Prosthecobacter sp.: one gene and its partners. The protein of the gene in region 3 interacts with the protein of the main gene of each other region in a pairwise test. Links are inferred from orthologs where the notes say so. Each region holds a gene or a part of one and is shown on either strand. Other genes may lie near its edges. The genes, in order: U1A53_RS09710, rlmN and U1A53_RS25920.

Region 1 (9,710 bases), on a different replicon or contig from region 3:
TGCCCATGCCTTCGGGCAGGCTGATTTTTTCGATGATGCGGCGGAGGCGTGAGCGCTCTTTCGGGTCTTCGATCTTGCGGGAGATGCCGCAGGTGTCGTTGAGCGGCATCAAGACGAGCAAACGACCGGCGAGGGAGATGTTTGTGGTGACACGCGGCCCTTTGTTGCCCACAGGACCTTTCGTGACCTGCACCATGATCTCGGAGCCGATGGGATAAAGCGTCGGGATGTCCTTGGCCTCGATGCGCTTCTTCTTTTTGCTGCCGCCGCGGTTGATCTCTTCAAGGCCGGCGTCGAGCGCGGCGGGAATGGCGTCCCAGAAGTGCAGGAAGGCGTTTTTGTCGAAGCCGATGTCGATGAACATGGCCTTGAGGCCCTGCTCGATGTTGCGGATGCGGCCTTTGAAGACGCTGCCGATGAGGCTGTTCGTGCCGACACGCTCGATGTTGTATTCCTCGACGACGCCCTTGTCGAGCAGTGCGACGCGGTTCTCCAGTTTCTCGCAGTTGATGACGAGGCGCACGCCGCTTTTGATGTCGCGTTTGCCGGTGAGCAGTTCTTTGATTCTTTGAACGAAGGTCAATGCCATGGTGATAAGTCTCCCTGAAATGGTGCGGCTCTTCAGCGGAAGAGCTTGCGGAAAAATCCGCCGCCGCTGGGGGCGGGTTCGGATGGTTTGGTTTCCTGGGAGCCTCCCCGGTTGAAGATACCGACCCTGCGCACTGGCACGGCCTGGGGCACATTCTGTCCGGAGCTGCTTCCCGCCGATCCCGCTGAATCGGCCTTCCGTTTGATGTTGGGCGTCGCGTTCACACGCGGCGCGGCATCATCCACCGGTTCTGGCGTGGACGCACCCGCGCCCACGTCGCCATCCTCATCCGCGCCGGGCACCTCTGGCACCGCGGCATCAGCGTATTGGACGGCTGCAATATGATTGAAATGACCTTCCGCTGCCGGCAGGGCCTCGACGGCCATTGTGAAGGTGCCGTTGTCGAGCGCCAGACACTGCTCCAGCACACGCCGGGCGACCGGTGCGGCACAGCCACCGCCGGATTTGCCATTCTGGACGAGCACGCAGACCGCGAACTTCGGATTCTGATAGGGGGCAAAACTGATGAACCAGGTATGATTGTCGTCGAGTTTCACGCCACGCTGATCACGCCGCCAGTTCTGCGCGGTACCGGTCTTCCCCGCGACCTCGACGCCGGTGATGCGCGCGGATTTGCCGGTGCCGCCGGGATCGTTGACGACCTTCCACATGCCTTTGCGAATGATCTCGATCTCATCCGCCTTCACATTTTGGGAAAGATCACCGCGCAGGCTGGGCGGATTGTCGAGGACGACCTGATCACGATCCATCACGCGTTTGAGCAGATGCGGATTCCAAGACTTGCCGCCATTGGCGACGGTGGCGGTGACGGCGGCCATTTGCAGCGGTGAGGCGAGCACCATGCCCTGCCCGATGGAGGTGTTGGCGGTATAACCATCGCTCCAGCGCTCGGCCGGGCGATGCGCGCGTAACCAATCAGGATTGGGCAGGATACCGGGATCTTCGTCCTCAAGCTCGATACCGGTTTTGTCGCCAACGCCGAGAATTTTTCCCACCTTGGTGATGTTGGCGATGCCCGCCGCATTGCCATAGCGGTAGAAGAAGCAGTTGCATGACTTCATGATGGCATCGCTGAGGCCCAGAGTGCCATGTGAGCCGCCGCTTTGACGCTGAATCCAGCATTGCATGGGGGTGTTCCCATAAGTGACGCTGCCGCTGCAATTGAAGTGGCTCTTTTGAATCCCGGCCAGGCAACCGGCAAAGGAGATCGGAATTTTGAAGGTGGAACCGGGCGCGTGACCTTTCACCGCACGATTGAGCAGTGGGATGGTTTTATTTTCGAGCAGAGCGTCCCAGTCGGACTGCTGGATGCTCGGAATGAACTGGTTCGGATCAAAGGAGGGAACGGAAACCGTCGCCAGAACTTCGCCCGTGGCCGGTTCAATCACGACCACAGCCCCACGTCCGATCTTGCCATCTCGCAACGCCTTGTCAGCGATGATCTGCATGCGGGCGTCAATCGTGAGGTAAACATCACTGCCTTTGCGTGGTTCTTGATACTCCTCGTAAACCTCACCGACGGGCCTGCCACGCTGGTCGCGCTGCATGATGCGAACACCAGGCTTGCCGCGCAGATAGTTGTCGAAACTCTTCTCCACCCCCGCGCCGCCAAAATCATCCGGCACATAATAGTCCCAGCCTTTGCGATCCTCGGCGGAGGCACGTTGATCATCCGGCAGGCGCACGTAACCGAGGATGTGACAGGCGAGCGATTTGAGCGGATACACACGTGAAGCACGCTCGGCGACGGTGACGCCGGGCAGTCCGAGATTATGCTCGGCAATGCGGCTGAACTCGGTGAAGGTGAGGTCGTCGCGATACACCCACGGCACCGCACCACCAAAACTGCGGTAATGCACCCGCAGCGAATCCACGGAGTAGTCTTTGTGAACACCCATCTCGCGCATGCGGGCGGTGATCGTCTCCTCAAAGATCTTGTAGATGTCGAGTTCGGGCTTCTGCCGCCTGATGCCTCTTTCGACAATATCGAAGGTGATTTCCGGAATGGATGTCTTGAGCACTTTGGCGACACGCTTGTACTCTGTGACGACTTCCGCGAGGTTGATGCGCACCTCGAAGCTGGCCTTGTTCGTGGCCAGAACGACGCCGTTGCGATCTTTGATCTCCCCCCGGGGGCCGGGAATACGAGCGCGCTCTTTTTTCGCCCCGGGGATCATCTTCGCAAACTCCTCCCGGCGGTCGATCTGCAACGACCACAACCGGAACACAAGCAGTCCAAACCCGCACAGCATGGCGAGGGTGAACAGATAGAGACGGAAGTGGTATTTAACGACCATCGAAGCGGTACCTCAGGCCTTCGTATTTGATTTCATAGCTCGACAGGCGGGCCAGTGAATAGAGCAGCAGAAAGATGAGCGGCGCGGCAAGCATCGCAAGCAGGGTGTCAGTGATCATCTTTGACCACACACCGCCTGGAAACTGCAGGGAGCCACGCAGGAACGTGATGATGAGATATTGCGAAAGCAGCCACAGGAAGGTGGCCACGCCGACCATGAGCACGGGCAGTTCCAGGCGTCCGCGCTTGAACAACGGGCGGATGCCCTGCATCAACGTGCCGAGCATGGCAAATAGGACGATGGAGAGACCAAACGGCAGCGGATGACTGCCGGCTCCCAGCTCCACGTCCGCGCCCGTGCCAAAGACATCCTCCGCGCCCGACAAGCCCTCAACCACGCCCGGCAGATGGCGCGCGTCCCAGATGAAGCCGGTGATGAACGCAAGAACCAGCATCATCGAAAACGGCGCGGCCACGGAGGCGCTGAAGAAAAACACCGCCGGCAGAAACAGCGTGGCGAACTGAGCGATCTCCAGCCCAGGAATGAACTCCTGCACCATGAAGGTGAGCAGCAGCAAAATGATGGAGATCGGGTGAAACAGCATGGCGGCTCAGGGCTTGGTGTTGGCCGGCGGCGGCGGAGGTTCCGGCGCGGGCTCGACGGCCTGCATTTCAATCACAAAAACATGATCCAGGGTGGAGAAATCAACGGCGGGTTCGACGATGGCCTCTCCAGATATTTCCCGGTTCTCAAAACGCTTCACGCGGCCCAGCAGCAGATTCTCAGGAAACACGCCGCCTTCGCCGGAGGAATACACGCTCGCGCCCGCATTAATGTTCGCGTTGCGGCTAAGGAAGCGCAGGTGCAGCTCGGGGCGCACCTCCAGCGCCGCACGTTCACCCGCCAGAATGCCCTGCTCCAGCGTGCCTTCGATTTTGGCCGAAACGCGGCACATTTCATCCGTCAGCAAAATCACCTTCGTCAGATGCGGGGCCAGTGTGGAAGTCTTCCCCACCAGGCCGACGGATGTGATCACTGGACTGTCGGTGCCGATGCCATCCAGCGAGCCTTTGTCGATGATCAAGCTGTTCCACCAGGTGCTGGAACTGCGGCGGATCACCTTGGCTGCTGTCATCTTGAAGGGGGCCGACTGCTTGAATCCAATAAGCTGCCGCAACTTCGCATTTTCCTCGAGACTTTGATTGAACTTCTGCTGGACGATGCGCAGACGCTCCACCTGCACGCGCAAATCATCATTCTCACGTTTCAATTCGACTGGATTGATCTGCGGCGCCACCGCGGCATCCGCCGCCTGCTCCATTGCCGCGCTGGAATGAATGAACGGCGACAACAGACTCATGACGCGAGCCTGAATCTGCCGTGTCGTCGCCGTGTCAAACGTGAACACAGAGACGAGCCCTGCCACGAAGATGAGAAGCGCGAGGATGTTGAGCTTTTTCATGGTAGGCCTTTCCTCCGGGCTGGGTGTGGCGCTTTTCGGCGAACGCCTTCAAGCAGACACCGGGCAACGCGGAACGGGCATCAAACTTCTGTTGTGCTCACTTTGCGCAGGAATTCGAGTTCGCTAAGCACACGTCCGGTACCTTCACCCACAGCACTGAGCGGATCTTCAGCCACATGCACGGGGAGCGCGGTTTCTTCCTGCAGCAGCTTGTCCAGGCCACGCAGCAACGCGCCGCCACCGGCCAGCATGATGCCACGGTCCACCAAGTCGGCGGAAAGCTCCGGCGGGCAGCGTTCCAAAGTCGTGCGCACCGCGTCGATGATCGCGTTGAGCGGCTCGAGCATCGCCTCGCGTACTTCCTGGCTCGTGATGGTGATCGTCTTCGGCAAACCGGCCACCATGTCGCGTCCTTTGACTTCCATCGTCGTTTCCTTGCCCAGCGGGAAAGCGGAGCCGATGCGCAGCTTGATTTCTTCCGCCGTGCGCTCGCCGATCATGAGGTTGTAAGCACGCTTCATGTAATTGATGATCGATTCATCGAGCTCATCACCCGCCACGCGCACACTGCGGCTGTAAACAATGCCGGAGAGCGAGATGATCGCCACTTCAGTCGTGCCACCGCCGATATCGACGATCATGTTGCCCGCTGCTTCCTGCACCGGCAGACCCACGCCGATCGCGGCGGCCATCGGTTCTTCGATCAGGTAAACTTCACGCGCACCCGCCTGCTCCGCACTTTCCTTCACCGCGCGCTTCTCGACTTCGGTGATGCCGGAGGGCACCGCGATGACCACACGCGGCCCGCGCATCTTGCGCCCGCCGCCCTGCACCTTGCGGATGAAATGGCGCAGCATCGCCTCCGTCACACGGAAATCGGCGATCACACCGTCTCTGAGAGGACGGATGGCCGTGATGCCGCCCGGAGTTCGTCCGAGCATGCGTTTCGCGTCATCGCCCACAGCCACCACTTCATTGGTGCCGGTCTTAACCGCCACCACGGAGGGTTCTCTGAGGACGATGCCGTGATCTTTTACATAGACGAGGGTGTTTGCCGTGCCGAGATCGATGCCGATATCTTGGGCGACGAAGCCGAAAAGTTTGCCAAACATTGAGAATAAAAGGGAAAAATGTTGATACAGACGGTTGTCAGAATCCAGATGCGACGCGGAGAATTCTAACTTTTTTGAGAATCACGAAAAGCAACGCGGCGCACGACATTCTAACCCATATAAAGCTAAAACTGCCTGAAAATGCGTCAAGGGAAGTTTCTAAGGGTCTTTGATTTGGTGTTTTCAGGCCATTTCGGGCGAAAAACGGCTCATTTTCACCCCTGAACACGATCTAGCGTCGCTTGCTCGACTCGATACACCAGCCCTGTCATCTGATCGGCATCCGCCCAGTCAAGATTCGTGGTCGTGATGATTTTTTGTGTTCCTGGCGGCAAACACGCGAGCAATGCACGCCGCCGATTGGCATCCAGTTCGCCAAAAACATCGTCAATCAACATCAGCGGCGCCTCGCTTCGAGCTTTCCCCAGCACATGCGCCTGAGCAAGTTTCATGGACAGCGCGAACGATCTCTGCTGGCCTTCGGAGGCGAAGGTCGTTGCATCGAGGTCATTCAGCTTCATCGCGATATCATCGCGGTGTGGACCAAACGCCGTCGAACGCATGCGCGCCTCTTTATCACGCATCGCAAGCAACGCATCAAACAAACTCAGCGCATCATCACTTGTGCGCTTGAATTCAATCTGCACTTCTTCTGCGCCATCGCTCAGTTTTGCATGTGCCGCAGTCACCTCAGGCTGCAAAGCGGCACACAGCTCCGCGCGCCGCCGCCACAGCACCTGCGCGAAGCCATCCATCACCCGCGCAAACGCATCCGCCTGCTTCCACCCGATCACCGCGTCACGCTTTAAAACATAGTTCCGCCCGCGCAGAGCACGCTCATAGCCGCGCAACGCGTGCAGGTAATCAGGAAACATCTGGCTCGCCGCAAAATCCAAAAAACGCCGCCGATGCTCCGCGCCACCGCGCAGCAGGCTCATGTCGCGATGATCCATCCACACAACGACGCCCGATGCGGCCAGATAATCCGCCGACTTGCTGCAAGTTGTGCCATCCAACGCGAGACGCCGAGTCGTGGCCGATTGCGCGTAGCGTAGCCGCTTCCCATGCCATGCAGCCTCCACAAGGCATGCCGGGGCTCCAAAGCGCACCAACTCGGCCCGGTTTGTTGTGCGCGGCGATTGCAGCCGCAGCAGAATGCACGCAGCCTCTATGAGCGAGGTCTTCCCCTGCGCATTTCGGCCCACCAGCAGCGTCACATCGGGATGCAACTCCACCTTCGCCTCGGCGAAGCAGCGGAAATCGCGCACAAACAGGTCGGAGAGCATAGGTGGGCCACGCAGCGCAATTCCCGGTTGCGTTCCCGGTGCGTGCGAGGATGAATCGCCCCTTTCTTATGTCCACCTTCCGCACCGTCAAAGGCTTTCGCGACTTCTTCCCCGAAGAATGCGCCATGCGTAACTACATCGCCGAAACCTGGCGCGTCGTCGCGCGGCGTTATGGCTTCGTCGAGTATGAGGCACCTGTCGTCGAGAGCACCGATCTCTTCCGCAAGAAAAGCGGCAACGAGATCACCGCACAGCTCTTCTGCTTCCGCGACAAGGCCGACCGCGAGATCACGCTGCGCCCCGAAGTGACGCCCTCACTCGCCCGCATGGCCACCGCCCGGCAGCGTGACTTCAAGAAGCCCATCAAGTGGTTCCAAATCGGTCCCTGCTTCCGCTACGAAGAGCCGCAGGAGGGCCGCGGACGCGAGTTCATCCAGTTCAACGCCGACATCCTCGGCGACAACAGCCCCGCCGCCGATGCGGAACTCATTGCGCTCGCCATCGACGTCATGCGTGAGTTCGGCGTGAGTGAAAACGACTTCATCGTCCGCCTCAGCAACCGAGAGATTTGGAACACTTTCCTTGCTGATCAAAACATTGCCCCAGAGCACACCGCGACGTTTCTGAGCATCATCGACAAGATCGAGCGAGCCAAACCCGAGGACACCGAAAGCAAGCTTGCCAAGATCGGTCTCACCACCGCCATCGTGCGCGGCTTCATGGCGTCTGCGGATGAAAATCATTCTGCCTTTGCCGAACTGAAGGCCAATCTCACCGCGCGCGGCCTCTGGTCCTTCATCAAGATCGACGCCACTATCGTCCGCGGCCTCGCCTACTACACCGGCACCGTCTTTGAAGTCTTCGACCTCAAGCACAACCTCCGCGCCGTCGCCGGCGGCGGTCGCTACGACAAGCTCTGCGCCCTCATGAGCGATGACAATGTCGATATGCCAGCTGCAGGTTTCGCCATGGGCGACGTGGTGCTCGGCATCCTGCTCAAGCGCACGCCCGGTGCGCAAATGAAGCTCACCAGCGCCCTCCTCGCCGCCAGCAGCATCGACGCCTTCGTTGTCATCGCCGATGAAGCGCAGCGTCCGCATGCCCTCGCCTCGATCCAACAGCTCCGCGCTGCGGGCATCCGCATCGACTACGCCTTCGGCTCGCAAAAAGTCGGCAAACAGTTCCAGGCCGCCGAGGACCGCAAAGCCCGCTTCGCCATCGTTTTCGGTGCCGAGTATCCCGAAGTCGTCATCAAGAACCTCATCGCACGCTCGCAGGCATCGGTGCCTGCGGCCAATCTGGTCGATGAAGTGCAGAAATTGCTTCAGGAGCCTGCAATTGGGCCGTTGATCGCCTAATCGAGAGGCAAGCATGCGAGATCCGTGAGCGTTGGTTTGAGCCAACCTCATGAAGTCGCTGCTCTTTCTCTTCGGATTCACCGCCCTCACCTCACACGCGCAACCCTCATTCCGTGCCGGAGTGGCCACGGTGGACATCTCGCCCACGGAGTTCCCGCGCATCATCGCGGGCGGATTTCTCGAAGGACGGGGCGAAAAGCTCGCGGACACGCTCCTCGTGCGCAGTTTCGTGCTCGATGACGGGAAGATGAAGATCGCCTTCGCCATCGTGGACACCTGCATGATGGAGCAGTCGCTCATTGATGAGGCGAAAGCGCTCGCGTCGAAGCAGTGCGGCATCCCGGTGGACCGCATGATGGTCAGCGCCACGCACACGCACTCCGCACCGGCGGCGATGGGCTGCCTCGGCACGCGCAAGGACACGGTGTATGCGAAATTCCTCACGCCGAAGATCGCCGAGGCCATCGTGGCGGCGAATGCGGCGCTGCAACCGGCCCGCATCGGCTGGGGTTCGTTCGATGACTGGGAGCACACGCACAACCGCCGCTGGATTCGCCTGCCGGGCAAGGAGGTCGTCGATCCCTTCGGCCAGCCCACCGGCCGCGCGAACATGCACCCCGGCTACCTCAGCAAGGACGTCGTCGGCCCCAGCGGCCCGGTCGATCCGCAGCTCAGCGTCATCGCGCTGCAAACGCTCGATGGCAAACCGCTCGGCGTGCTCGCGAACTACTCGCAGCACTACTTCGGCAGCGGTCCGGTCTCCGCCGACTACTATGGGCACTTCTGCCGACACCTCGCCGCAAAGATGGGCCAGCCGGGCGATGGCAACGGCCCCTTCGTCTGCGCCATGAGCCAGGGCACCAGCGGCGACCAGATGTGGATGGACTACGGCGCGGAGAAAAAGACGATCACGATCGACACCTACGCCTCCGAGGTCGCCGACAGCGCCCTGAAGGCTCTGCAAACCGTGAAGTATGCCGACCACGTCCCGCTCGGCATGGTCGAGAAGACGCTCGAGCTCAAGTATCGCGTCCCCGACGAAAAACGCCTCGCCTGGGCAAGACCCATCGCCGCGAAGATCGAAAACGACGTACCGAAGAACAAAGAGGAAGTCTATGCGAGAGAGGCGCTGATTTTGCACGAGCGGCAAAAGACGAGCGTGAAGCTGCAAGCGATTCGGATTGGCGACCTGAGCATCGCCACGCTGCCGAACGAGGTGTATGCGATCACGGGGTTGAAGCTGAAATGGTGGTCACCTTTCAAGAGCCATTTTAATATCGAGCTTGCGAATGGGGCAGAGGGATATATTCCGCCGCCCGAGCAGCATGTTCTTGGGGGATATACCACTTGGCCGGCGCGAACGGCAGGTTTGGAAGTGTCAGCGGAACCTAAAATCGTTTGGGAACTGACTGCCAACATGCATGAACTTGCTGGTCTTCTTGGCTCTGGCGAACGCCCAATGAACTTGACCTCCATCATCAAAGGGCCAAGGCACACGGGAGCGTGGATGCCAGCGATAGAAAAATCCGATCCCTTGTTTCATTGCACCCTCGACTCAGGAGGTTTTGGTGCCGACGAAGACGGC
Region 2 (9,698 bases), on a different replicon or contig from region 3:
AGCCAGCACAGCGCCGCACCTTCCAGCGCCCAGCCAATTGTGATCCATTGCTTCTCGAACTGGATCGGGAAGATCAGCGTGATGAAAAACAGCGCCACACCGCCGAACCACGCGAGTTGGGTGAGACGTGCGGGATTTTCGGCCCCGTGCTGTTTCAAAACGAAGACGAGGCAGAGCAGGGGAGCGATGGCGAAGGCAACGGGGAGCAGGCCTATCGAGTCATTCGGCCAGGTTTGGCCAACGAGACGATACACAAGGCTGAAAGTGCCGATGCTTGCCGCCGCGGAGGCGATCCAGGGCAGTTTGCGCGTGGCGAACTGCTTCTGAAACACGAGCGGGAACGCGGTGAAGATGGCGTAGAAGCCGAGATACCAGAGCAGCGGCGTGGTGGCCTGCTCCACGCTGAAACTTTGCTGATGCCAGGCCCATTCGAGCGCCAGCACGCAGCCCAGCGCTGTCGGCGCGAGCGCGGTGATGCCGCTGATGCGCACAAGGCCGAGCAGGAAAACGGTGAGCAGCAGTGCGAGGCCGAAGACCGGCGACGGATTCGCGATTTGCAGCCGCAGTGTGGCGAGGATAAGCAGCAGGAAAGGCAGCACCGCCGAGCTGACCGGCAGCAGCGCGGAGAACGCGGCCTTGGGCAGTTTGCGCGAGAGGAAGCTGCTCGCGATGCCGAACAGCACGGCGAAACCACCGACCACGAAGAGGAATGGCATGAGCGTGAAGCCGATCTCACGCGGCCAGCGGAACAGCCACGCGCCTGCGGTGATCAAGGTGAGCACCAGCGCTGCCAGCACCGGCATGAGCCTGCCAGTCATCACCGCGAGGCCGATGATGAGCAGATCGACGAGCAGGATCACCGGCCAGATCGAGAGACTGATCGCATCCAGGCAAAGCACGGGCATGAGCAGCAGGATGAGCGTGATGACGGGCACCCAGCCTGCGAAGGGCACCTGATTTGGCGCTTTACGCTCCATCAGCACTGCAAACGCGGTGTGGAACAGGCCGAAGGCGAGGAAAGTGCCCAGCGCATGCGGCAGGAGCTCGGGGGTGAGCTTGTTAGCCGTCCAGATCGAGAGGTGTAGGAAGGTGAGCGTGCCGATGATGCTCTGCGCGATGCCGACGCTTGATTGATGCCATACGATTCGCAAGGCGATGACGTTGATGCCAAGCACGAAGGTGTAGAGCAGTACGGGGCGCTCCGTGATGGCCCCGAAGCCGAGAAACACGAACGCGGTGAACAGCGCGCTGCCGCACAGCGCCAGCGCGGATGCCGCCGGGAAGAGATCGTCGGCGTCCCGTTGCTTCGACCACCAGGCGGCGAGCGAGAACAGCGCCGCGAAGCCTAGAAACACGATCACGGGAGTCCAGGTGGCCGAACCGATGGCGTATTGCGATGAGTGGAAGAATTTCACCAGCCACCCGGCTTGCATGAAGATGGTGCCTGCGGCCGCCAGAGCGGTGAGATGGAGCCAGCGTTTGTTTTTGGCGACGGCGAGCACACCGATGTCGAGCAGCGCGATGTAGCTAAAGAGGCCGAAGGGTTGATCGCGACCTGTGGAGCAGAGGATCGGCGTCAAAAAACCGCCGAGCATGCCGAGCACGGCTACGACCTGCGCATTGAGCCGCACGGCGAGCAGGAAGGCCGCGCCGGTGATGAGCGTCATGAGCAGAAAAGCCACCAACGGCTGATCGAGCGGTGGGATGCGCCAGATCGAGTGCGCGGCGAAGGTCACGCCGTAGAGCATGACGATGCCCGTGGCACAGAGTGTGTTCGCAAGCGTGATATAGCGCTCGCGGCGATGCATGACCACACCACCACCGACAAGACCGATGCCGATGACGAAACCGATGGCCGTGCGCAGCTCCGGTGAAATCCAGCCGCGCTCAATGCTGAGCTTCACGAAGAAGATGACGCCGAGGAACAACGCAAGACCGCCGACCCACGCGAAGAGCTTTGCACCCATGAATTGTTCGAGATTGATGCGAACGGCGGGGACTGAAGGTGGTTGGGGTGCAGCGGACGGGCTGAAGCCCCCTGCCCGCATCTCTTCGCGAAGCGATGCAGGCGGGGAACTACGAACGGGCTCCGGAGCTTGGGTGAAAACGGGTTCGGGTTGGGGGATCGGCGGCGGCGCGGCAGGTTCAGCGACGAGTTTCGGAGCAGGAGCCGAAATGAACTCACGCGGTGCCACGGGAGGCGGCGCATGTTTGGCCCGCGTTTCCGCAGCGGCAGGTTCCTCCTGCGGACGCGTCATCTTGTTCACCGTTTCCAGCCGTTCGATGCGCTGAATGAGCCGTGCCTCACGTTCGATGCTGCGGGCCTGTTGCTCGCGCAGAAAGCCGACTTGCTTGCCCAGTTCGTCGGTCTGGCGCCATGTCTTGCTGGCGGAGACGAGCGCGATGATTGGCATCACGAGCACCGCGCCGCTGACGACCAGGAGGATGAGAATGATGAGTTCTTCCATAATGCCGCGCAGTGTCTCAGGATCGGCGGGCAATGGAAATTGATATTTCCAGGTGGCATCATTGATAAAGCGTATAGCCTTCCACTCGTCCCATGAACGTCCATCACCTCGAACTCTTTTACTACGTGGCGCGGCATGGCGGCGTGAGCGCCGCAGCACGGGCGATGCCGTATGGCATCCAGCAGCCGGCGATCAGCGCGCAGATTCTCCAGCTCGAGGACGTGCTCGGAGTCACGCTGTATCAGCGGCGGCCGTTTCAGCTCACGCGTGAGGGGCAGGCGCTCCACGATTTCATCGCACCTTTCTTCAGCGGTCTCGCGGAAATGGCGGATCGCATTCGTGGTGGTGGTGAAAAGCGGCTGCGCATCTCGGCTGCGGAGATCGTGCAGCGAGATTACCTGCCAGAGCTGCTGGCGCGCATGCGGCAGCGGGTGAAGGGCTTTCATTTCACCCTCACGCATGGCCGTCAGCAGGAGATCGAGGCGCTGCTGGCCGCGCAGGAGATCGACATCGGCCTCAGCACGTTGATGGACAAGACGGCGGCGAACATCGAGGCGCGTGAACTGCTGCGCCTGCCGATGGTGCTGCTCGTGCCAAAGCAGAGCGGCCTCACGAAAGCGGCGCAGATTTTTGAAAAGGATCGCATCGACCTGCCGCTCGTGGCTTTGGAGGCCAAAGATGTGATTTCGCGTTCGTTCCAGGCCGCGCTGCGTCAGCGTAGCCTTGAATGGCTGCCCAGCCTTGAGGTCGGCAGCCTCGATCTCGTGGTGCGCTACGTTGCTGAAGGCTTCGGCGCGGGATTGGCCCTGCGGCATCCGCGTGTCGAGCTGCCTGCTGGTGTCAAAGCTCTCGCGCTCGATGATTTTCCACCGCTGAGCTTTGGCGCGCTGTGGACCGGACGCCTGTCACCGCTCGGCGAGGCGTTTCTTGCGGAGGCAACGACACTAGCGGGGGAATTGGCGGCGTAGATCTCACGGCCATGTTTCACTTCATGCTTGCATCCATGCCCAGAATCCGTCATGCCCGTGGCATGAAGTCCTGTCTTCTCATCCTTCCTCTGGTTTTGACCCAATGCGGCGACGAGCCCAAGAAACGCGAGCCTGCTCCAGCGCCGAAGCCGGTGGTGGCGGAACAACCGGCGGCCCCGGCCAAAGCAGAACCCAATGCGGTCTATTGGACGCAGGAGATGCTGCACACGGAGATCAAGTACCACAATCCGGGTTACACGGGCGACGGCCAGTTCAACATCGAGGGCGGCAAGGTGATCGCGTTGAGTCTCCGCGGGGCGAAGATCGAGAACGTGAAGTTTTTGCAGCACCTCGAGCCGCTGGCGCTGGATTTGAGCGAGACGCCGATCACCGACCTGCGGCCGATGCAGGGGAAGAAGCTGGTGGAGCTGTATCTTGAAGACACGAAGGTGCAGGATCTCTCGCCGATCCGCGGCATGCCGTTGGAGAAGTTGTATTTGAGCCGCACACCAGTGCGCGACCTCAGCGCGCTCGAAAACATGCCGCTGGTGGAGCTGAACGCGGTTGGCTGCCCCATCGGTGACATCTCCGGCATCGCCAAGTGCCCGATCACGATGCTCTGGCTCACGGATTGTCCGGTGGAGAACATCAGTGCGCTCAAAACAGTGCCGCTGGTGAGTGTGACGTTGCACCGCACGAAGGTGAAGGATTTGTCACCACTCAGCGGCACCGCCTTGCAGCGCCTGCACATCGCTGAAACGCCGGTGACAGACCTCTCCCCGCTCAAAGGCATGCACCTCACGCGTCTCGTCTTCTCGCCGGCGAACATCACGGCAGGCATTGATGTGGCGAAATCGTTGCCATTGCAGGAGATAGGCACGCGGTTTGACGACGGGGCCAAGGATTTGCAGCCTCCGGCCAGTTTTTGGCCCGCCTATGACGCAGCGGTCAAAGCGGTGCCCAAACCGTGAGAATTCGCAGATTTGTCTTGTGGTTGCGGCCCAGCTACTGACAGAATCACGGCGAATTTCATGAAAGAGTTTGCTTACATCCATGACGAGAAGCAGAACCCGTCGCCCCTGCGCGCGGTGCCTGCTCTTGCCAGTTTTAGCGATGACCAGCTCGATGATGTGCTGAATTCCAGCAGCCTGCTCCAGTGCGAGCCGGGCGATCACATCATCAAGGAGGGCAGCATCGACTCCCGCATCTACGTCCTGCTCAGTGGTGAGCTGGAAGTGCGGGTCGGCGGCAAAAAAGTCGCTTCCATCACCCGCATCGGCGAAGTTTTCGGCGAGCTGGCGCTCGTCAACCAAGACAAGCGCCTCGCCTCGGTCATTGCCTCCACGAAGGCTGTGTGTCTCGCGGTGGACCAGAAATTCCTCCAGGACATCCATCCGCGTGAGGAAGATCCTGATTTTCACGCCGCTCTTTACGAATTCGTCGCCCGCCTCGTTGTGCGGAAGCTGGAGGCCACGTCGAAACGTCTGGCCGAAGTCGAAAAAGAGCTGCGCGTGCTGCGTGAGGCCCATGCGGAGATCAAACCGGTGCCATCACCGGCTCCCAAGCTCAAGCGGCCCGTGAAACGCGTCGTCACTGTCAGGAAGCCTGCCCGCGCACGATGAGCGCGTTCAGGTTCCCGCGCCAATCGTGATCCGTTTCTCCGGAATCGGCGATTCGATGATGCCGAGCTCGGTTTCCTGCTTCAAACGGAGCTGTCCGCAGGCAGCGGCGATGTCATGGCCTTTTTCGCGGCGCAGTGTGGCGGTGACACCGGCATTCGTGAGTACGGCGAGAAAGGCGTCCTGACGTTCTTCGCTGGGGCGTGCCCACTCCAGGCCATCGACGGTGTTGTAGGGGATGAGATTGACCTTCGCATTGGCAGCACGGGCGCGTTTGGCGAGCGCATGGGCTTGTTGCATGCTGTCATTCACATCGGAGATGAGGATGAACTCGAAGGTGAGGAACTGCTTCCGCTTTTGATTCCAGTAGTCGAGCGCCTCGAACAACTCGGCGAGGTTGTGCTTGCGGTTCACGGGCATGATTTTCTCGCGCACCTCGTCGGTGGCGCCGTGAAGGGAGATGGCGAGGCGGATTTGCAGTGGGAAATCGGCGAGTTTTTTGATCTGAGGTGCCAAGCCGCTCGTGCTGACGGTCATGTGGCGCGCGCCGATGCCGACACCCCAGTCGGCGTTGAGGATCTCAATGGCCTTCGTGACGTTCGAGTAGTTCGCGAGCGGCTCGCCCATGCCCATGAAGACGAGGTTGTCCACGCGTTCGCCCGCATAGGCCTCGACCTGCACGATCTGCTCGACGATTTCGCCGGCGGTGAGATTGCGCGCGAAGCCGGCGAGACCGCTGGCGCAGAATTTGCAGTCGTAAGCGCAGCCGACCTGGCTGGAGACGCAGAGTGTACGGCGGTCGGATTTGCCGCCATAGAGCGCGGGATTGGCCGGAATGAGCACGGTTTCGACGTAGCGGCCGTCATGCAGCTTGAGGAGGAATTTGCGCGTCGTGTCGGCGGAGCCGGTGATTTTGGCGATGCTGAGCGAGCGTGTGACGAAACGTGTGGCGAGCGCCTCGCGCGTCGCTTTCGGCAGGTTCGTCATTTCATCGAAACTGGCGGCGCGTTTGGCGAAAACCCACTCCACGAGCTGTTTCGCACGAAACGCGGGCTGGCCGAGTTCCGCGAACACATCGGCGATTTCCTCCGGCTTCATGCCGAGGAGTGCCTGGGGTGTGCTGGCGGTGCTCATGGGGGCTGTGATAGTGGCGGTGGATTTGAAATTTGGCATTTCAAATCTCAAATCACCGCCGCAAGCGGGGCTAGGGCTGCCGCTCCTGCTCGCGGAACTGCGTGGGCGTGAGCTTGGTCATCTTCTTGAAATCCTTGGAAAAGAAGAACTGGTCGTGATAGCCGACCTGGCGGGCGATTTCTTTGACGGGATCGTCGGATTCGATGAGGCGGCGCTTTGCCTGATTGATGCGCTCCCGCCGCAGCCAGTCGATGGGGCTGGTGCCGATGGCGGCTTTGAACTGGCGGCTGAAGTGGCTCTCGCTCATGCCGCTGAGGTTCGCCAACTCGGACACGCGCATGGGCAGATGGAAGTAGAGGCGCATGCGTTCGAGCGCCTTGGATACGGCCTGTGGCAGCTCTGGCTGCACGAGACCTGGTTCGGAAAGGCGCACGTGGAAGGCGAGGCCGATGATGGCGGCCACGGCGGCGCTGGCGAGCGCGGCATCGCTCGGACGCGTGCCGCTCATGTATTGAAACGCATTTTGGAACTCGCGCATGACGGCCTGCTCGTTGATGCCTTCGAGCACAGGCTGCGAGCGCACTTGCAGCAGCTCGGCGATACGGTCGAGCGAACGGCCTTCAATCCGCATCCAGTAAAGCTCCCACGGATCACGATTGTGCGCCCCGTAGAGGTGCGGGTGGTGGCAGTTTACCCAAACGAGGCCACCAGGGCCGACCTCGTGCCGTTTGCCGCCCACTTGCACCCAGCCACGGCCCTTGAGGCAGAGAATCAGCTCGTGGCCCGGATAGGTCTCGCGCTCGATGCGATGCTCAAAGCCAGCCTTCAGGTGCCCGGCACGCACCACGGAATAAAACAAATCACGCTGCCAGTCCGCAGGAGTGGCGTAAAGATTCGTCAGGAAGACGGTTTCCTGGAACAGCGTGGCTGCCATGAACGAATAATACATCTCCTCCCACCATGGTGTCGAGGACTGATTACATCTTCCAAAAGCTGAGCCGGGGAAAATCCTTTTGCAGCAGAGGGTGCAGCACGGCATAATCACCACCCCGTTGCGCGATCCCAGAAACCCCCCGCGCACTTTTTCCAGAACCATGCCCACCTACGATTACGAATGCCAGACGTGTGGCCACCAATTTGAAGCCAAGCAGTCCATGAAGGACGCGCATCTCACCGACTGCCCGCAGGAGGGCTGTCCCGGTCCGATCAAGCGCAAGATCGGCCTCGGTGCCGGTTTGATCTTCAAAGGCTCCGGCTTCTACATCACTGACTACCGCAGCGATTCCTACAAAGCCGGTGCGAAGAAAGATTCTGAAGGCTCAGCTTCATCTACAAGCACACCGGCCGCTCCCAGCACGCCTGCGCCTGCCAGTCCTGCACCCGCGCCTGCGAAAACAAGCACGGCGGCCTGATTCTGCCTTCACACACACCTCCTGCCGCCGTGACTCACCACCTGCTTCAGACGCTGCGGTTGCTTTTGGTCAGTGCGCTGGCGGGTGCAGCTTGGGTGGCGCATCGTCCTGCCGAACTGCCCAACACACCCCCGCCTAGCGCTGCCAAGGCCGATGACATGCTCGACATGCTGCGCCAGACGGCGATCAAGCGCGCGGCGGTGATGGAAATCAGCGAGGCCGAGGTGAACCGTCATCTTACCACGACGCTTGCGGGCAAGGTCGCGAACGTGTTTGGTGACTGGGTGGCCTTTGATGGAGCGCGCATTGACTTGGAGCCGGACAGCGCACGACTTTTCCTGGTGTGGAAGCTCAAAGGCCACACGCGCACCGCCAGCGTCGATCTCGCCATCAGCCGTGATGCGGACAACTTCCACGTCGAGCTGTTGCACGGTGCCTATGGTCATCTTGGCATGCCGCGCGGCATGATGCGCCCGCTGTATCCATCTTTGCGTGCGGTGGCGGAGGCGCTCGACCCTGAGATTCGGGCGCTGTTCCAGATGACCCGAATCACCATCGCCAAGGACAAACTCGTGCTCGATCCCCGCTTCCCTTCCGCATGATTCGTCATCTTCCATTCGTCCAGGCGGTCGTGATCGCGTTCATCTGCGCCACACTGTTTGCCACGGCGCAGACGCCCGCGCCGCCCTTCCCGCAGCTCACCAAGGAGCAGAAAGCGGCCGCTGCGGCCATCGAGGCACCAAAAACTTTCACGCCACCACCGCTGCCAGGCCAGTTGCAGGGCAACGCGCCTGCCAAGCCTGCGGCACCATCCACCCCGCCTACAGAACCGGCGAAGGCAGTCGTGCCGCCGCCTGCTGGCAATGCCGCCAGCAAGATGCAGGTGCTCGAAGCCGTCACGCAGCCTGCGGCCAATCAGGTGCCGCGATCGGCAGCTCCTTCGGATAAAATCCCCATCACCAGCTCCACCAGCACCACAGGACAGTTCATCGTGCATGGGAAGGTGTTTCAGACTCGCAGTGCCATGTCCACACGCTGCGAGGAGATTTCGCAGGAGCTGCGCAAGGTGCTTCATGACAAGGAGCCATGGGTGCTTCCCGTCGTCGTGCTGCTCAACACAGGCGAAGAAGCCACCAAATCGAAGGGCCCGCCGATTTCCACCGCCATCACCGAACTCACGCACGGCGGATTTCATGTGCAAGTCACGATCAACGAACGTCCCGGTCTCAAAGAGACGGACTTACGCAAGGAAGTTGCGCGCGCCCTCCTCGCCGAACGCATCCTGCGCAATCATCAAAAAATCACCACGCCCGAAGGGCGCCTGCTGCTCCCGGACTGGATCATGACCGGTGTGCTGCACGCGATGGACTACCGCGCCAGCGCCCGTCCCAGCGCCCTGTTTTCCACCATCTTCCGCAGCGGCAAAATCTACGGCATCGAGGAGATCATCGAGGCCTCTCCGGTCGAGATGGACGGCCTCTCCCGCACCATCTACGAAACCTCCTGCTGCGCCCTGGTGCTCGCACTTGTCGATCAGCCGGACGGCTCTCAGCGCTTCAACAAATTCCTCAACGCACTTGCCAGCGATCCACGTTCCGAGCGCGAGCTGCTCAGCGCCGCGTTTCCAAATTTCGCCGCCTCGGCTTCGAGTTTGAACAAATGGTGGTCGCTCCAGCTTGCCACGCTCTCCAAACCTGGCATCGCCGAGCCGTTCACCGCCGTCGAGAGCCTCAAGGCCATCGAAGGCGCCATCACCATTCGCTACGAGGCAAAACCCGACGAGGTGCCGAAGAACGTGAAACCGCGTCCGTTTGTCCTTCCCACACCTCTGGTCGTTGCGTCGAGTGAACCAAGGCCGCTGCAGCCATCAGTCACAGACGATCCGCCCAAACCGAAATCCAAGGACACGGCCGAACCCAAAGTCGGCGAAGCAGAAGATGCGAGCGATGAAAAACCGAAACGCAGCCTGTGGCGACGTCTGCTTTTCCTCGGCGATCCCGATGAGGACGAGTCCAAAACCGCTGAAACGCCTGTCGCGAATGAGGCTGCCCACGATGCGGAAAAGAAGCCGGGATTCTTTGGGCGTCTCTTTGGCGC
Region 3 (9,747 bases):
GAGACACTGCGGGCCATGCTCAAGGCTTCTCTGGACGCCTTTGCGCCATTTGTCGGAATGGGAGAGAAAACACCCGCCGAGGCGCTGGCGCGGCTGGGCTACACCGCGCAGCAAGGCAGCGAGGGCATGAACGGCGGCAAATTTCTCGGCACCAGCGTGTCCGGGGAAGGTTTGAAGAAGATCACGCCGACCATGCCTAAACTCCGAGCGCAGATGGAGCAGGTGATGCCGGTGGCCGCCCGACAGATTCAAGAGCTGGCCGAAACGGTGAAAACCGTGCAGGAAACGGTGAAAAAAGTGGCGGAGGCGACGCAGATCAAAGAAACCGCGCAGCAAGAGGTGGAAAAAGCCCAGGCGAAGTTGGCGGAGATCAAGGCCATGCCCGACGACACCGAGGATGCGAAGAAAAAAAAGGCCGGCCACAGCGCCGAGGCGCAGGCGCTGCTGGCGGCCGCCACCAAGCAGGAAAAGGAGGCTGACGCGCTCATAATTCAGGCGGAGGCCGACAAGGGCAAAGCCGAGGTGGAACTCGTCAACAAGCGCAATGATCTCCAGGCAACCAAGAGCAAACTCGACACGCTCCTCGCCGGCGGTGAACTGCCGGATGAGAAAAAGAAGACGCAAAGCGAGCCGCCACCGCCGCAACTGCCGGCCAAACCCTGATCCCTCGGCCCCATCCTTTTTCATCATGTCAGCCGCCGCCAAAATCTTGTGCCTGACCGCCTTGGGCGTCCTGCTGGCGGGCATGGGCTGGATGCTGGCCGCGCATCTCGGCCTAGTGACGACCAGTCTTTTGACGGCAGATTTGATCGGCGTGGGCGGGCTGCTGCTGCTCGCCTGCATCCTGGTGCTGCTGCCGCGCACACGCTGGGGCAGATGGCTGACCGGCATGATGACCACGGCCACCATGGCACTCGTCATCAGTAGCACAGGGCTGGGCACACGCTGGATCAGGGCGCAGTTGGCGGATGAATGGCAGATCGTCACGCCGCCGCTTTTTTTGGGGATGGCGGAACTTGGCAAGGCACAGACGGACTCGTATGCGCAGAAGCTGGAGAAGGAGGGCCGGCTTTATGAGGCGTTTGCGGCTTACCGCGATGAGCTGGCCTATCATCTCGCGCTGCACAGCCATGCGCAGGTGCATGTGCTTGCGCTGAAGCTGCACGCGCTCGCTGCGAAACTGGAACCACCGCCAGTGCTCCCCGCCGCGCTCGAATCCATCTTTGAGCAGGCGCGCAAACATCTCGGCGAAGCGCGGACACAGAATGATCTGAGCAAGGCGGTTCAAGATTTCCGCGACTGCGCGCAGATCGCGCCGTGGATTCCTGAAGCGTATTATTATCTCAGCGTGGCGGAGGCTGCGGCGGATGAGCTGCGCGCGGCAGAGCGGCATCTGCGAACTTACCTGGCGATGAAGCCCGACGCAGTGAAAGCCGAGGCCGTGCGAAAATTTCAAACCGGTCTCGATCAACGCATCCATGCCATGAGAGGCTGGGAAAACAGCCTCGGCATGCGGTTCATCCCGCTGCCGGGTACCACGGTGCGGTTCAGCGTATGGGAGACGCGCGAGAAGGACTACAGCCAGTTCGTGGAGGATACCGGACGACCGTGGGATCGAAAGACGGCCATCAACATCTACGGCTGGGAGCCTGCCACGGTGGTCAATCTGTACGACGCTGCCGCCTTTTGTTCCTGGCTGACACAAAAGGAGCGGCGTGACGGTCTCATCGGCGAACACGATTACTACCGCCTGCCGACACAGGAAGAATGGACGCTCGCCGCAGGCAAGGCATCCGGCACCTTCCCGTGGGGCGAAACATGGCCGCCACCACCCGGTGCGGGCAATTTTAGAGGAGGTGAAATCCGCGAGCGTTATGAAAAGCTCCGGGCCGCAGGGCTGGTGTCAGCCAAAACAATGACCGAGGACGGTGGCGGCATCGAAGGCTATGAGGATGCCTTTGCGACACTCGCGCCGGTCGGCAGTTTTGAACCCAATGCGCAGGGGCTTTACGACCTGGCGGGCAACGCCTGGGAATGGTGCGCGGGCACGATGGCGGATGTGGCGCTGCCGATGTTCGCTTCTGATGAGAAAAGCGCGCTGGGGTTCGCGCGCGGCGGCAGTTACAGCACCGATGACAAGGAGACTGCGGCATCACTGCACAAGAAAGTCATGCCTGCGTTTGAGTCGCTGTACGAGGACACCGGCTTCCGCTGCGTGCTGGCGCGGGATTTCACCCTGCTGAGTCTGCATGAGGTGAGTGACACGCCTGTCGAGGAGAGCTTGCCGTTGAAGGAGTTTGGCATCAACCAACCTGGTCATGCCCGCGCCTTGCCGGTGATCATGGCTCACAACCTTCTTGGTTTGTCGATCGCAACTTCCTGGCACAGCCCGAAGATGGAAATCGAGTTTGAATCGCAGGATGAACGGCTGCGCGATCCTGCCGGCTGGCGCCAAGGACGGCACCTGATGCTCATGCTCGACGGCAAACCGGCGGATTCATTCCTCGTCACGGAACACGGGTTCCTGATTGAGGATGTGACACAACGGATCAAAATCACCTTTGCCAGCCAGGACGACCTGAACCGCGTGAAGACGCTGCTGGAGCCACGCCTGTCACCTCGCCACTGACTTCTCATGACTTCCCCGCTCTTCACCATCGAACTCGACGAAATGACCGGCCTCGGTCTCATCATCGCCTGTCCGTCCCGCGTGGCTTACTCGAATCAAGTCGGCGGCTATGCCTGCCGGCATCCCGAGATCGAGGGCGTCTTCGTTCCTTTGCCAGGAAGCGCCGCTGAGAAGCTGAATGCGTACTTCACCGGCCCGAAATGGAATGGCCGCTGTTACGATGCCATCGATGAGGAGACCGCGAGCTTCATCGACTCGATTCTGCGCGAGCTGGACCTGGGCAGCTCGCTGTGCGTAGATCGTGAAAAACTCGAAGAATCATGCGAAGCGTGGATCTGGGTCAAAATCAGCATGAACAGCCTGCTCTGGCTCGGATTGAATGAGGGCGATGGCATCTTGACCTGGGAGAACAGTGATTGATCCTTCCTCACCATGATTCCTCTGGGACGATTTCTCGCCCGAACCGGCATGATCGCGATGCTGTTCGCGGCGGGTGCCTGGCTGGCAGCCCTGCTCGGATTTTGGGAGCAGGGCGGGCGCTGGGCGCTTTATTTGGCCGGGGGTGGCCTGCTCATGATCATGGTTGGCATGAATCTGATTCTTCGCCGCTCGTCAGGCGTGCTTCTTCCTCCAACAAATCCAGCCGATCGTCATGAGCGCAGACCCAAATGACCTAGGCGACGACAGCGTGCTCTTTGAGTGCCGGACCTGTCACGAGGAGCCATGCGCACCGCGCCTGGATGATCTGTCTTCCTGGGCGCGCCTGTGCGGTTACGACACCAGTTGCATTCATCTCTGCCAGGAGCTGAATGAGCGGGCGCTGGAGACGATCCAGATCAATCCCAAGCTCATCGCGGACCATCAGTTCTTCGATTTCGCACCGGAGGCCGGGAAAAGCTACATCGCATGCGTGCGGCATCCCTTCATCGCCAGACCGGGCGAACCGTTCTGGTTTCTGCATCTGCCGCCGTTTACGCTGCTGAATGGCTGGGAGGAAAACCCGGAGGAAATTTTTTACAGCCGCCTCGTGCATGGAGTGTTCGACCGCGTGTTGCATCGCACCAAGGAGTTCGCGCTAATCGTCGTCACCGTGCAGGAGATGCTGTCCGTCTCCACCATCCACGAGCACTTCCCCGAAACGACGGATGAAAAAATCTACGCCATGTTTGACGAGGAATTCGCCCGTCGCGCGGCCTGGGTGCGCTATTTGAATTATGTGTACGTCTATTGGAACCTCGAAAGCGATGTTGGTGTCTGGTGGTTGTTCCGCCAGGACCAGCCGCTCGCCCACGAGCCGGCCCGCCTGGTGCTGCAAGGCCACTGGGGCTGGCATGACGCGCTCATCTGGGCCGGGAATCACCGCCTTTCCACCGCCGAGGCCGCGCACCTGCACTCCTTCATGCTGCGATGAAAAGGAACGCCGGATTCATCCGTGCGCGCACGCTCACTCGCTGACTTCGGCATCCGCGTCGCCGTCTTTGTGCTCCTCCAGCTTCTGCTGGATGATCAGCAGTTGCTCCCGCAGCGGTGCCAGTTCCTCCCAGTTCAGCGCCATGTACAGGTAGGTCCGCTCATACTTGCCGTTCTCCAGCGTGAATAACTCCGCCAGCACCCACTCCGCCTCCTCATGCTTCTGCAGCGCGCCCAACGTGACCGCCAGCTTGAACAGCAGCGCCGGATGCTGCGGATGTACCTTCAAAATCTCCAGCATGCGCTCATGCGCCTCCGTGAAACGGCCGGAAAACAACAGCGCGGCGTTCAGACGCAGCCAGTGGCCGATTTCATCCGGCTCATAAAGAATCAGCACCTCCATGTAGCGGACCATCGCCTCGTGATTGCCGGACACCTCCCAGACGTCCGCATAGGCCTTCAAGACCTCCGGCCGCTTCCGGCTTTTTTCACTGGTGATCTTGTCGAGCTCCGCCCTGGCCTGCTGCCAGTCGCGCAACGTCAGCCATCCATCCGCAGCTTCGACACGACGCTCGAACGGCCACTCGTCATCCCGTGGATCGTCATCTTTGTTCATCTGAAATGGCCGATGTAACGGCGCCGTTCCCGACCTACCTGCGCAGCTTTTTCTTCAGACGCATCCAGGTCGGCACGTCGAGATCCTCGCCTTGAACGATGGAAGGCTCGGTGTCCTTGAAACGACCACGGTCTTCCTCGCCAAGGCTGAAGGTCTGCTGCTCGGTGGCGGCGGGCTTGCGGGCGATGACGGTGGAGGTGGCACTGATGGTGGAGACGACTGGTGTGTCAAAGGTGAGCAGGTCATCCTGTGGTGGCGCGGCCTCAGTCTGCAATGTGACGCTGCGGGCGACGACGGAGGCAAGGGTGGATTCCTTGCCACGGGCGGCATCGGCGAGTTCCTTCGCTGCGGGCGTGCGCACCGGAATGCGGGCGGTTTCAGGCGTGGACTCAATGATGGGAGCGGCGGATTCCTCAACCACAGGCTCGTCCTGCATGAGCACGGGCTGCTCGACGGCTTCCGTCTCTTTTTCTTCGGCGGGCATGCCGTGGTTCAATGGGAATGCCTCGCCGACAGGCACGACGGCCATTTCCTCGCCCTTGAAAAGGAAACTGGCGGATGTCTCGACCGGAGGAGCATACGGCGGCGGCGTTTTCTTCGCGGGCGCTTCGCGTTTCGGTGCGGCGGCAGGCACTTCGGCACGTGGCTGAAGCATCTCTGACGGCGGCGCGGCGGTGGCGTGCGCGTTGAGCTGGTTGAGTCCAAGCGAACTGATGAGCGTGACGGCAATGGCGTCGCCAAGCTTCGCATCGACTCCGAGACCGAAGAGGATGTGCGTTTGATCGGGCACGTGGCGGCCGAGCTGTTTCATGACGCCTTCGACTTCGACGAGCGTGAGCGATTCCCCACCAGCGACATGAACGAGCAGGTTCTTCGTCTGATGCAGGAGACGGCCTGAGTCGATGAGCGGACTCTTGAGCGCCTTCTTGAGCGCCTCGACACCACGGTTCTGTCCACGGGCCTCGCCGAAGCCAAAGAGGCAACGACCATTGGCATTGGCGAGCGCGGCGGTGAGGTCATCGAGACCGAGTTTCACCAGTCCCGGCGTGGTTGTGATGGTGGCAACGGCACGCAGACTCTGCGCGATGAGTTGATCGGCCTGATTGAAGGCTTTTTGAATGCCGTCCTTCGGCAGGATGAGCTCGCCCATGCGATTATTCTCAAACAACACAAGGGCGTCGGCGCGCTTCTGCAAAAGTTCGAGAGCCTCCTCGGCCTGCGCCAGACGACGGCGGCCTTCAAAGCTGAATGGCATGGTGGCGACGACGAGCACGAGAGCGCCGGTGTTTTTTGCGATCTCAGCGATCACTGGAGCCGCACCGCTGCCGGTGCCGCCGCCGAGACCCGCGCTGATGAAGATGATGTCATGCCCTTCGACCGCCTGACGGATCTGCTCGCGCGAGAAGAGCGCCGCCTCGCGTCCGAGATCGGGATCACCACCGGCGCCGATGCCCTTCATGAGCTCGGCACCAAGCTGGATTTTCAACGGTGCCATCGAATGGCCGAGCACGCGTACGTCGGTATGCGCGCAGACGAGGGTGGCATCGACGATGCGATCAAGTGTGATGCGATCGACGACATTGGAGCCGGCACCGCCGACACCGACGATGCAAATGCGGGGCCCGGGAGCTTCAGGGCCTTCGCGTGACTGAGAGCGGTCGTATTCTACCATAATCGTGGGTGGTTGAGTTTGGAGTGTGCTTTAAAAAGTGACGGCTGAAAGGAGTTCTTGCATGCGCCGGCCAAGACGCTTCAGAGGGGAGAGAAAAGGCTTCTCGCTGTCCAGGATCTGCGCATAACGAATGAGGCCGATGGGGGCGGAGTATTGCGGATTTTCGAACGTGGCGGTGATGCCGCTGACGGGAGCCGAACCTGCGCGGGTGACTTTGATTCCAAACACTTCGCGGGCGACGGCGTCAACGCCTTTCATCAGGCTGACGCCACCCGTGAGATAAACACCCGCGCCGAGACGGCCGAGGTGGTCCTCCACGCGCACACGCACCTGCGTGAGAATTTCCTTGGTGCGCAGGTTCATGACTTCATTGAGAAACGCGCGCTCGACCTCGCCGAGGATCAGACCGGTGTCGTCTTCGATGCTGAGCATCTCGCCTGCGGGCACTTCATCATACAAAACGCTGCCTTCCTCCACCTTGAGGCGTTCGGCTCGGCCATTCGGAATCTGCAACGCCATGGAAACGTCGTTGGTGATGTGATCGCCACCGAGCGGCACACAGCCGGATGCGGTGATCATGCCGTCCTCGTACAAAACGTAGTCGCAGGTGCCTGCGCCGAAGTCGATCATGAGCGCCCCTTGCATTTTTGCCTCACGGGTCAGCACCACCTGGGCCGCGGCGACGGGATTGAACACCACGTCCTCCACTTCGAGCGGAATCTCGCGCACGCAGCGGATGGCGTTCTGCACCCGGCCGCGAATGCCGTGAATGATGTGGTAGTCCGCCTCCAAAGTGCGCCCTTCACGGCCAATCGGCTGCCGCACGGCCTCCACGCCATCGACGATGTACTGCCGTGTGACACTGTGCAGAAACACATTCGACTGCGGAATGGAGACACTGCGTGCGATCTCCTTGGACTCCTCGACATCATCCTCAGTGATCTCGGTCTGATCGTCCGGCAGACGATGACGGCCACGGTTATTGAGGCTTTCAATGTGAGCGCCGGTAACGCCGAGGAAGACGTTGCGGATCATCACATCGCTGCGGTCCTCGGCACGCACGAGCGCGTCGTTCACGCAGGTCTGCACCTTTTCAAAATCGACGATCTCGCCTTTGCGCACGCCACGTGAGGGCGCCTGGCCGACGCCAAGGATCTTGATGGCTCCGTCACGCTTCGCCTCGCCGACGACGACACAAATCTTGTGCGTTCCGATTTCGAGTCCTGCGTAGATCGTGCTTTTGGCCATGAATTTTCAGCGTGCGGGGGTGGTGGAAGCGGTATCGGCCAGAGTCAGCCCGGTGACATCGGGCGGGGCGTGGAAAGTGACGGGAGTGTTGATGCGGGAGAGCAGGTTCAGCGTGGCCACACGCCATTGGCGTGCCCTGGCCTCGTGCATGAAGCGGTCAAAACGCACAAGCTGCGGATCAAGATCATCGACCCCGAAGGTGACCTTCGCATCGCCACTGAAATGCGCGACGAGCGACCACGCATTCGGAATTTCAATCGCCTCCAGCGCCGCATGGCCGCTGTCATCACGGCTTTGCAGCTTCTCCATCAAGCGCAGCGCCGCATGCACCTGCATGTCGCCCACCGGTTTGCCAGGAGATGTGTCGCTCAATCCTGGGAACTGGATGCGCGGCATCGCGAGGTATGTCTTGGTGATGACGTCACAAGGCACCGGAGCACCCTCGGCGTCCATCAGGCAGCCTTTGCCGCTCAAGGGTTCAAAGAGCTTCTGTTTCGGACATTCGATCCACGCCACCGGCATGCGCTGCACCACATCAAGCGTGAGCTTGCCATGGTAATCGCGATGGATCACGGCGGACTTCACCTGCGGCAGGCGCTCGATCTTGGCCCGCACCTCGCGCAGATTCATGGTGAGCAGGTTCGTGGCTTCGGTGAGTCCCGTGGCGGCAACGATCTGCTCGCGCGTGAGCGTGCCCTCGGTGTTCACGACGACGCTCTTGAGCAGGAACTGCGAGTTCTTTTCCAGCGCCTCATGCCACGTCACCCAGCCGACTCCGATCACGATCATCGCTGCGATCAGCCACATCGCCGTGCGGAAGCCACGACGTCGGCGCTCGCTGGCCTCATGCTCACGAATCACCGGCGATTCCGGCTCGTAGTCGATCACGTGAGTGTCCAAACCCTTGCGCTTGCTGGACGAGCGCTTGGCTGACTTTTTCGAGCCTTTCTTGACGGCAGACATGGACAGGCGATCACAACGACCAGGAGCAGACACTGGCGAGATTAGTACTTAATGGGCCTTAAATAAGGGATTCTCAGTCCGATTGCCATAATTATTCGCGAAAAAATACGGCTCCTGTATTCACAACCGGCCGGGTTGTTCACAATGCCAACTCGAAGCCCTTACTTCCGCACCACCCAGATGTTCCGGTAGCGCACCGGATTGCCATGGTTCTGGAGGTAGATCGGTCCCGGCGTGTTCTCCTCCTTTTTCGGCGCGGAAGTGGTCGATCCAGGCAGTTCCTGGTTCTCGTGAATCACGACATCGTTGTGCCTCACGGTGATTCGAGCGTTCGCAGTCTTCTTGCCTTCGGCATCGTATTTCGCGGCGGTGAAATCGACATCGTAAGTCTGCCAGGTGAGCGGCGGCAGACACATGTTCACCTTGGGCACGGCGATCTTGTAGAGGCCGCCGCACTCGTTGTCCTTCCCATCGAGCGCGAAGCTGTCGAGCATCTGCACCTCGTAGCGGCCTTGCAGGTAGAGGCCGCTGTTGCCACGACCCTGACCGCGTGCGTCCGGCATGTAGGGCAGCAAGAATTCCACATGCAGGCTGCAATCGCCAAACGTGTCCTCGCTGGTGATGCCTTCCATGAGAGCGCCGATCTGCGCATCGACGCGAGAATTGGGAAAGCGGTTCACACCTTTGCCATCGAAGAGCACCACGGCATTTTCCGGCGGCTGCGCACCCAAGGTGGACGAACTGCGGTCCGTGCGGTTGAGTTCCATCACGCGCACGCCGTCGGTGTTGCTCACGAGGATGCTCTGGCCATTCGCCTCGGCCTTCAAAGTGCCGTCCTTGACCGTGAAGAGCGCCGATTTCTCCCCTTCCCCACGCTGACCAGTGGTCTTGGTCACTTTTTCACGATCTCCATCCCAACCGGCCCCAGGAAGTCCGCCCTGATAACTCACCGCCTCGAACTTGCCGCCGCCCTGCGCCCAAATCTGCACACCGTAGCTTTTGCCTTCGAGCTGGCCGGTGTACTCGCCTTGGATCACGAAATCGTCGTCCGTTTGAGCAGGGTCCGTGTAAGCCTTCGGCTTCGGTGCGGCGGGCTGCTGGGCATGGACGAAGGTGGAGAGCAGAATGGCGGCGAGAATGAGGCGCATGGTGAACGAACGGCAAAGGAGGGTGATGAATTGCACTCGCCGTCACCGGCTTCATGTGCTT

Evidence for each region.
Region 1: the proteins of U1A53_RS25920 (region 3) and U1A53_RS09710 interact in binary tests that used the Escherichia coli proteins (3 or more experiments, as listed by UniProt). The link is inferred for Prosthecobacter sp. from one-to-one orthologs.
Region 2: the proteins of U1A53_RS25920 (region 3) and rlmN interact in binary tests that used the Escherichia coli proteins (3 or more experiments, as listed by UniProt). The link is inferred for Prosthecobacter sp. from one-to-one orthologs.

The regions. Positions count from the first base shown.
Region 1 is NZ_JAXMIH010000008.1:311,563-321,272, reverse strand. The notes cover bases 3,466-6,367. They hold U1A53_RS09710 (rod shape-determining protein), read right to left. Parts: upstream 5,482-6,367; coding sequence 4,450-5,481; downstream 3,466-4,449. Other genes in these bases: recF (DNA replication and repair protein RecF), read right to left, coding at 5,697-6,367; mreC (rod shape-determining protein MreC), read right to left, coding at 3,518-4,369; U1A53_RS09720 (hypothetical protein), read right to left, coding at 3,466-3,511. In the rest of the region: U1A53_RS09730 (Rne/Rng family ribonuclease), read right to left, coding at 1-589; mrdA (penicillin-binding protein 2), read right to left, coding at 622-2,907; more of U1A53_RS09720, read right to left, coding at 2,897-3,465; more of recF, read right to left, coding at 6,368-6,767; hisS (histidine--tRNA ligase), read left to right, coding at 6,836-8,125; U1A53_RS09695 (PVC-type heme-binding CxxCH protein), read left to right, coding at 8,175-9,710. UniProt on the Escherichia coli protein: Forms membrane-associated dynamic filaments that are essential for cell shape determination. Acts by regulating cell wall synthesis and cell elongation, and thus cell shape.
Region 2 is NZ_JAXMIH010000005.1:133,802-143,499, forward strand. Bases 4,128-7,017 are described here. They hold rlmN (23S rRNA (adenine(2503)-C(2))-methyltransferase RlmN), read right to left. Parts: upstream 6,190-7,017; coding sequence 5,065-6,189; downstream 4,128-5,064. Other genes in these bases: U1A53_RS01565 (hypothetical protein), read left to right, coding at 4,128-4,407; U1A53_RS01570 (cyclic nucleotide-binding domain-containing protein), read left to right, coding at 4,468-5,058; U1A53_RS01580 (AraC family transcriptional regulator), read right to left, coding at 6,260-7,017. Outside these bases: U1A53_RS01555 (DUF2339 domain-containing protein), read right to left, coding at 1-2,501; U1A53_RS01560 (LysR family transcriptional regulator), read left to right, coding at 2,561-3,436; more of U1A53_RS01565, read left to right, coding at 3,499-4,127; more of U1A53_RS01580, read right to left, coding at 7,018-7,123; U1A53_RS01585 (FmdB family zinc ribbon protein), read left to right, coding at 7,284-7,601; U1A53_RS01590 (hypothetical protein), read left to right, coding at 7,631-8,203; U1A53_RS01595 (hypothetical protein), read left to right, coding at 8,200-9,698.
Region 3 is NZ_JAXMIH010000028.1:177,897-187,643, forward strand. What follows is about bases 4,009-6,947. They hold U1A53_RS25920 (hypothetical protein), read right to left. Parts: upstream 6,328-6,947; coding sequence 4,690-6,327; downstream 4,009-4,689. Other genes in these bases: U1A53_RS25910 (hypothetical protein), read left to right, coding at 4,009-4,040; U1A53_RS25915 (hypothetical protein), read right to left, coding at 4,074-4,655; ftsA (cell division protein FtsA), read right to left, coding at 6,358-6,947. Outside these bases: U1A53_RS25890 (hypothetical protein), read left to right, coding at 1-663; U1A53_RS25895 (SUMF1/EgtB/PvdO family nonheme iron enzyme), read left to right, coding at 689-2,629; U1A53_RS25900 (DUF6210 family protein), read left to right, coding at 2,636-3,049; U1A53_RS25905 (hypothetical protein), read left to right, coding at 3,098-3,301; more of U1A53_RS25910, read left to right, coding at 3,282-4,008; more of ftsA, read right to left, coding at 6,948-7,575; U1A53_RS25930 (FtsQ-type POTRA domain-containing protein), read right to left, coding at 7,582-8,538; U1A53_RS25935 (DUF1080 domain-containing protein), read right to left, coding at 8,700-9,686. UniProt on the Escherichia coli protein: Essential cell division protein that forms a contractile ring structure (Z ring) at the future cell division site. The regulation of the ring assembly controls the timing and the location of cell division.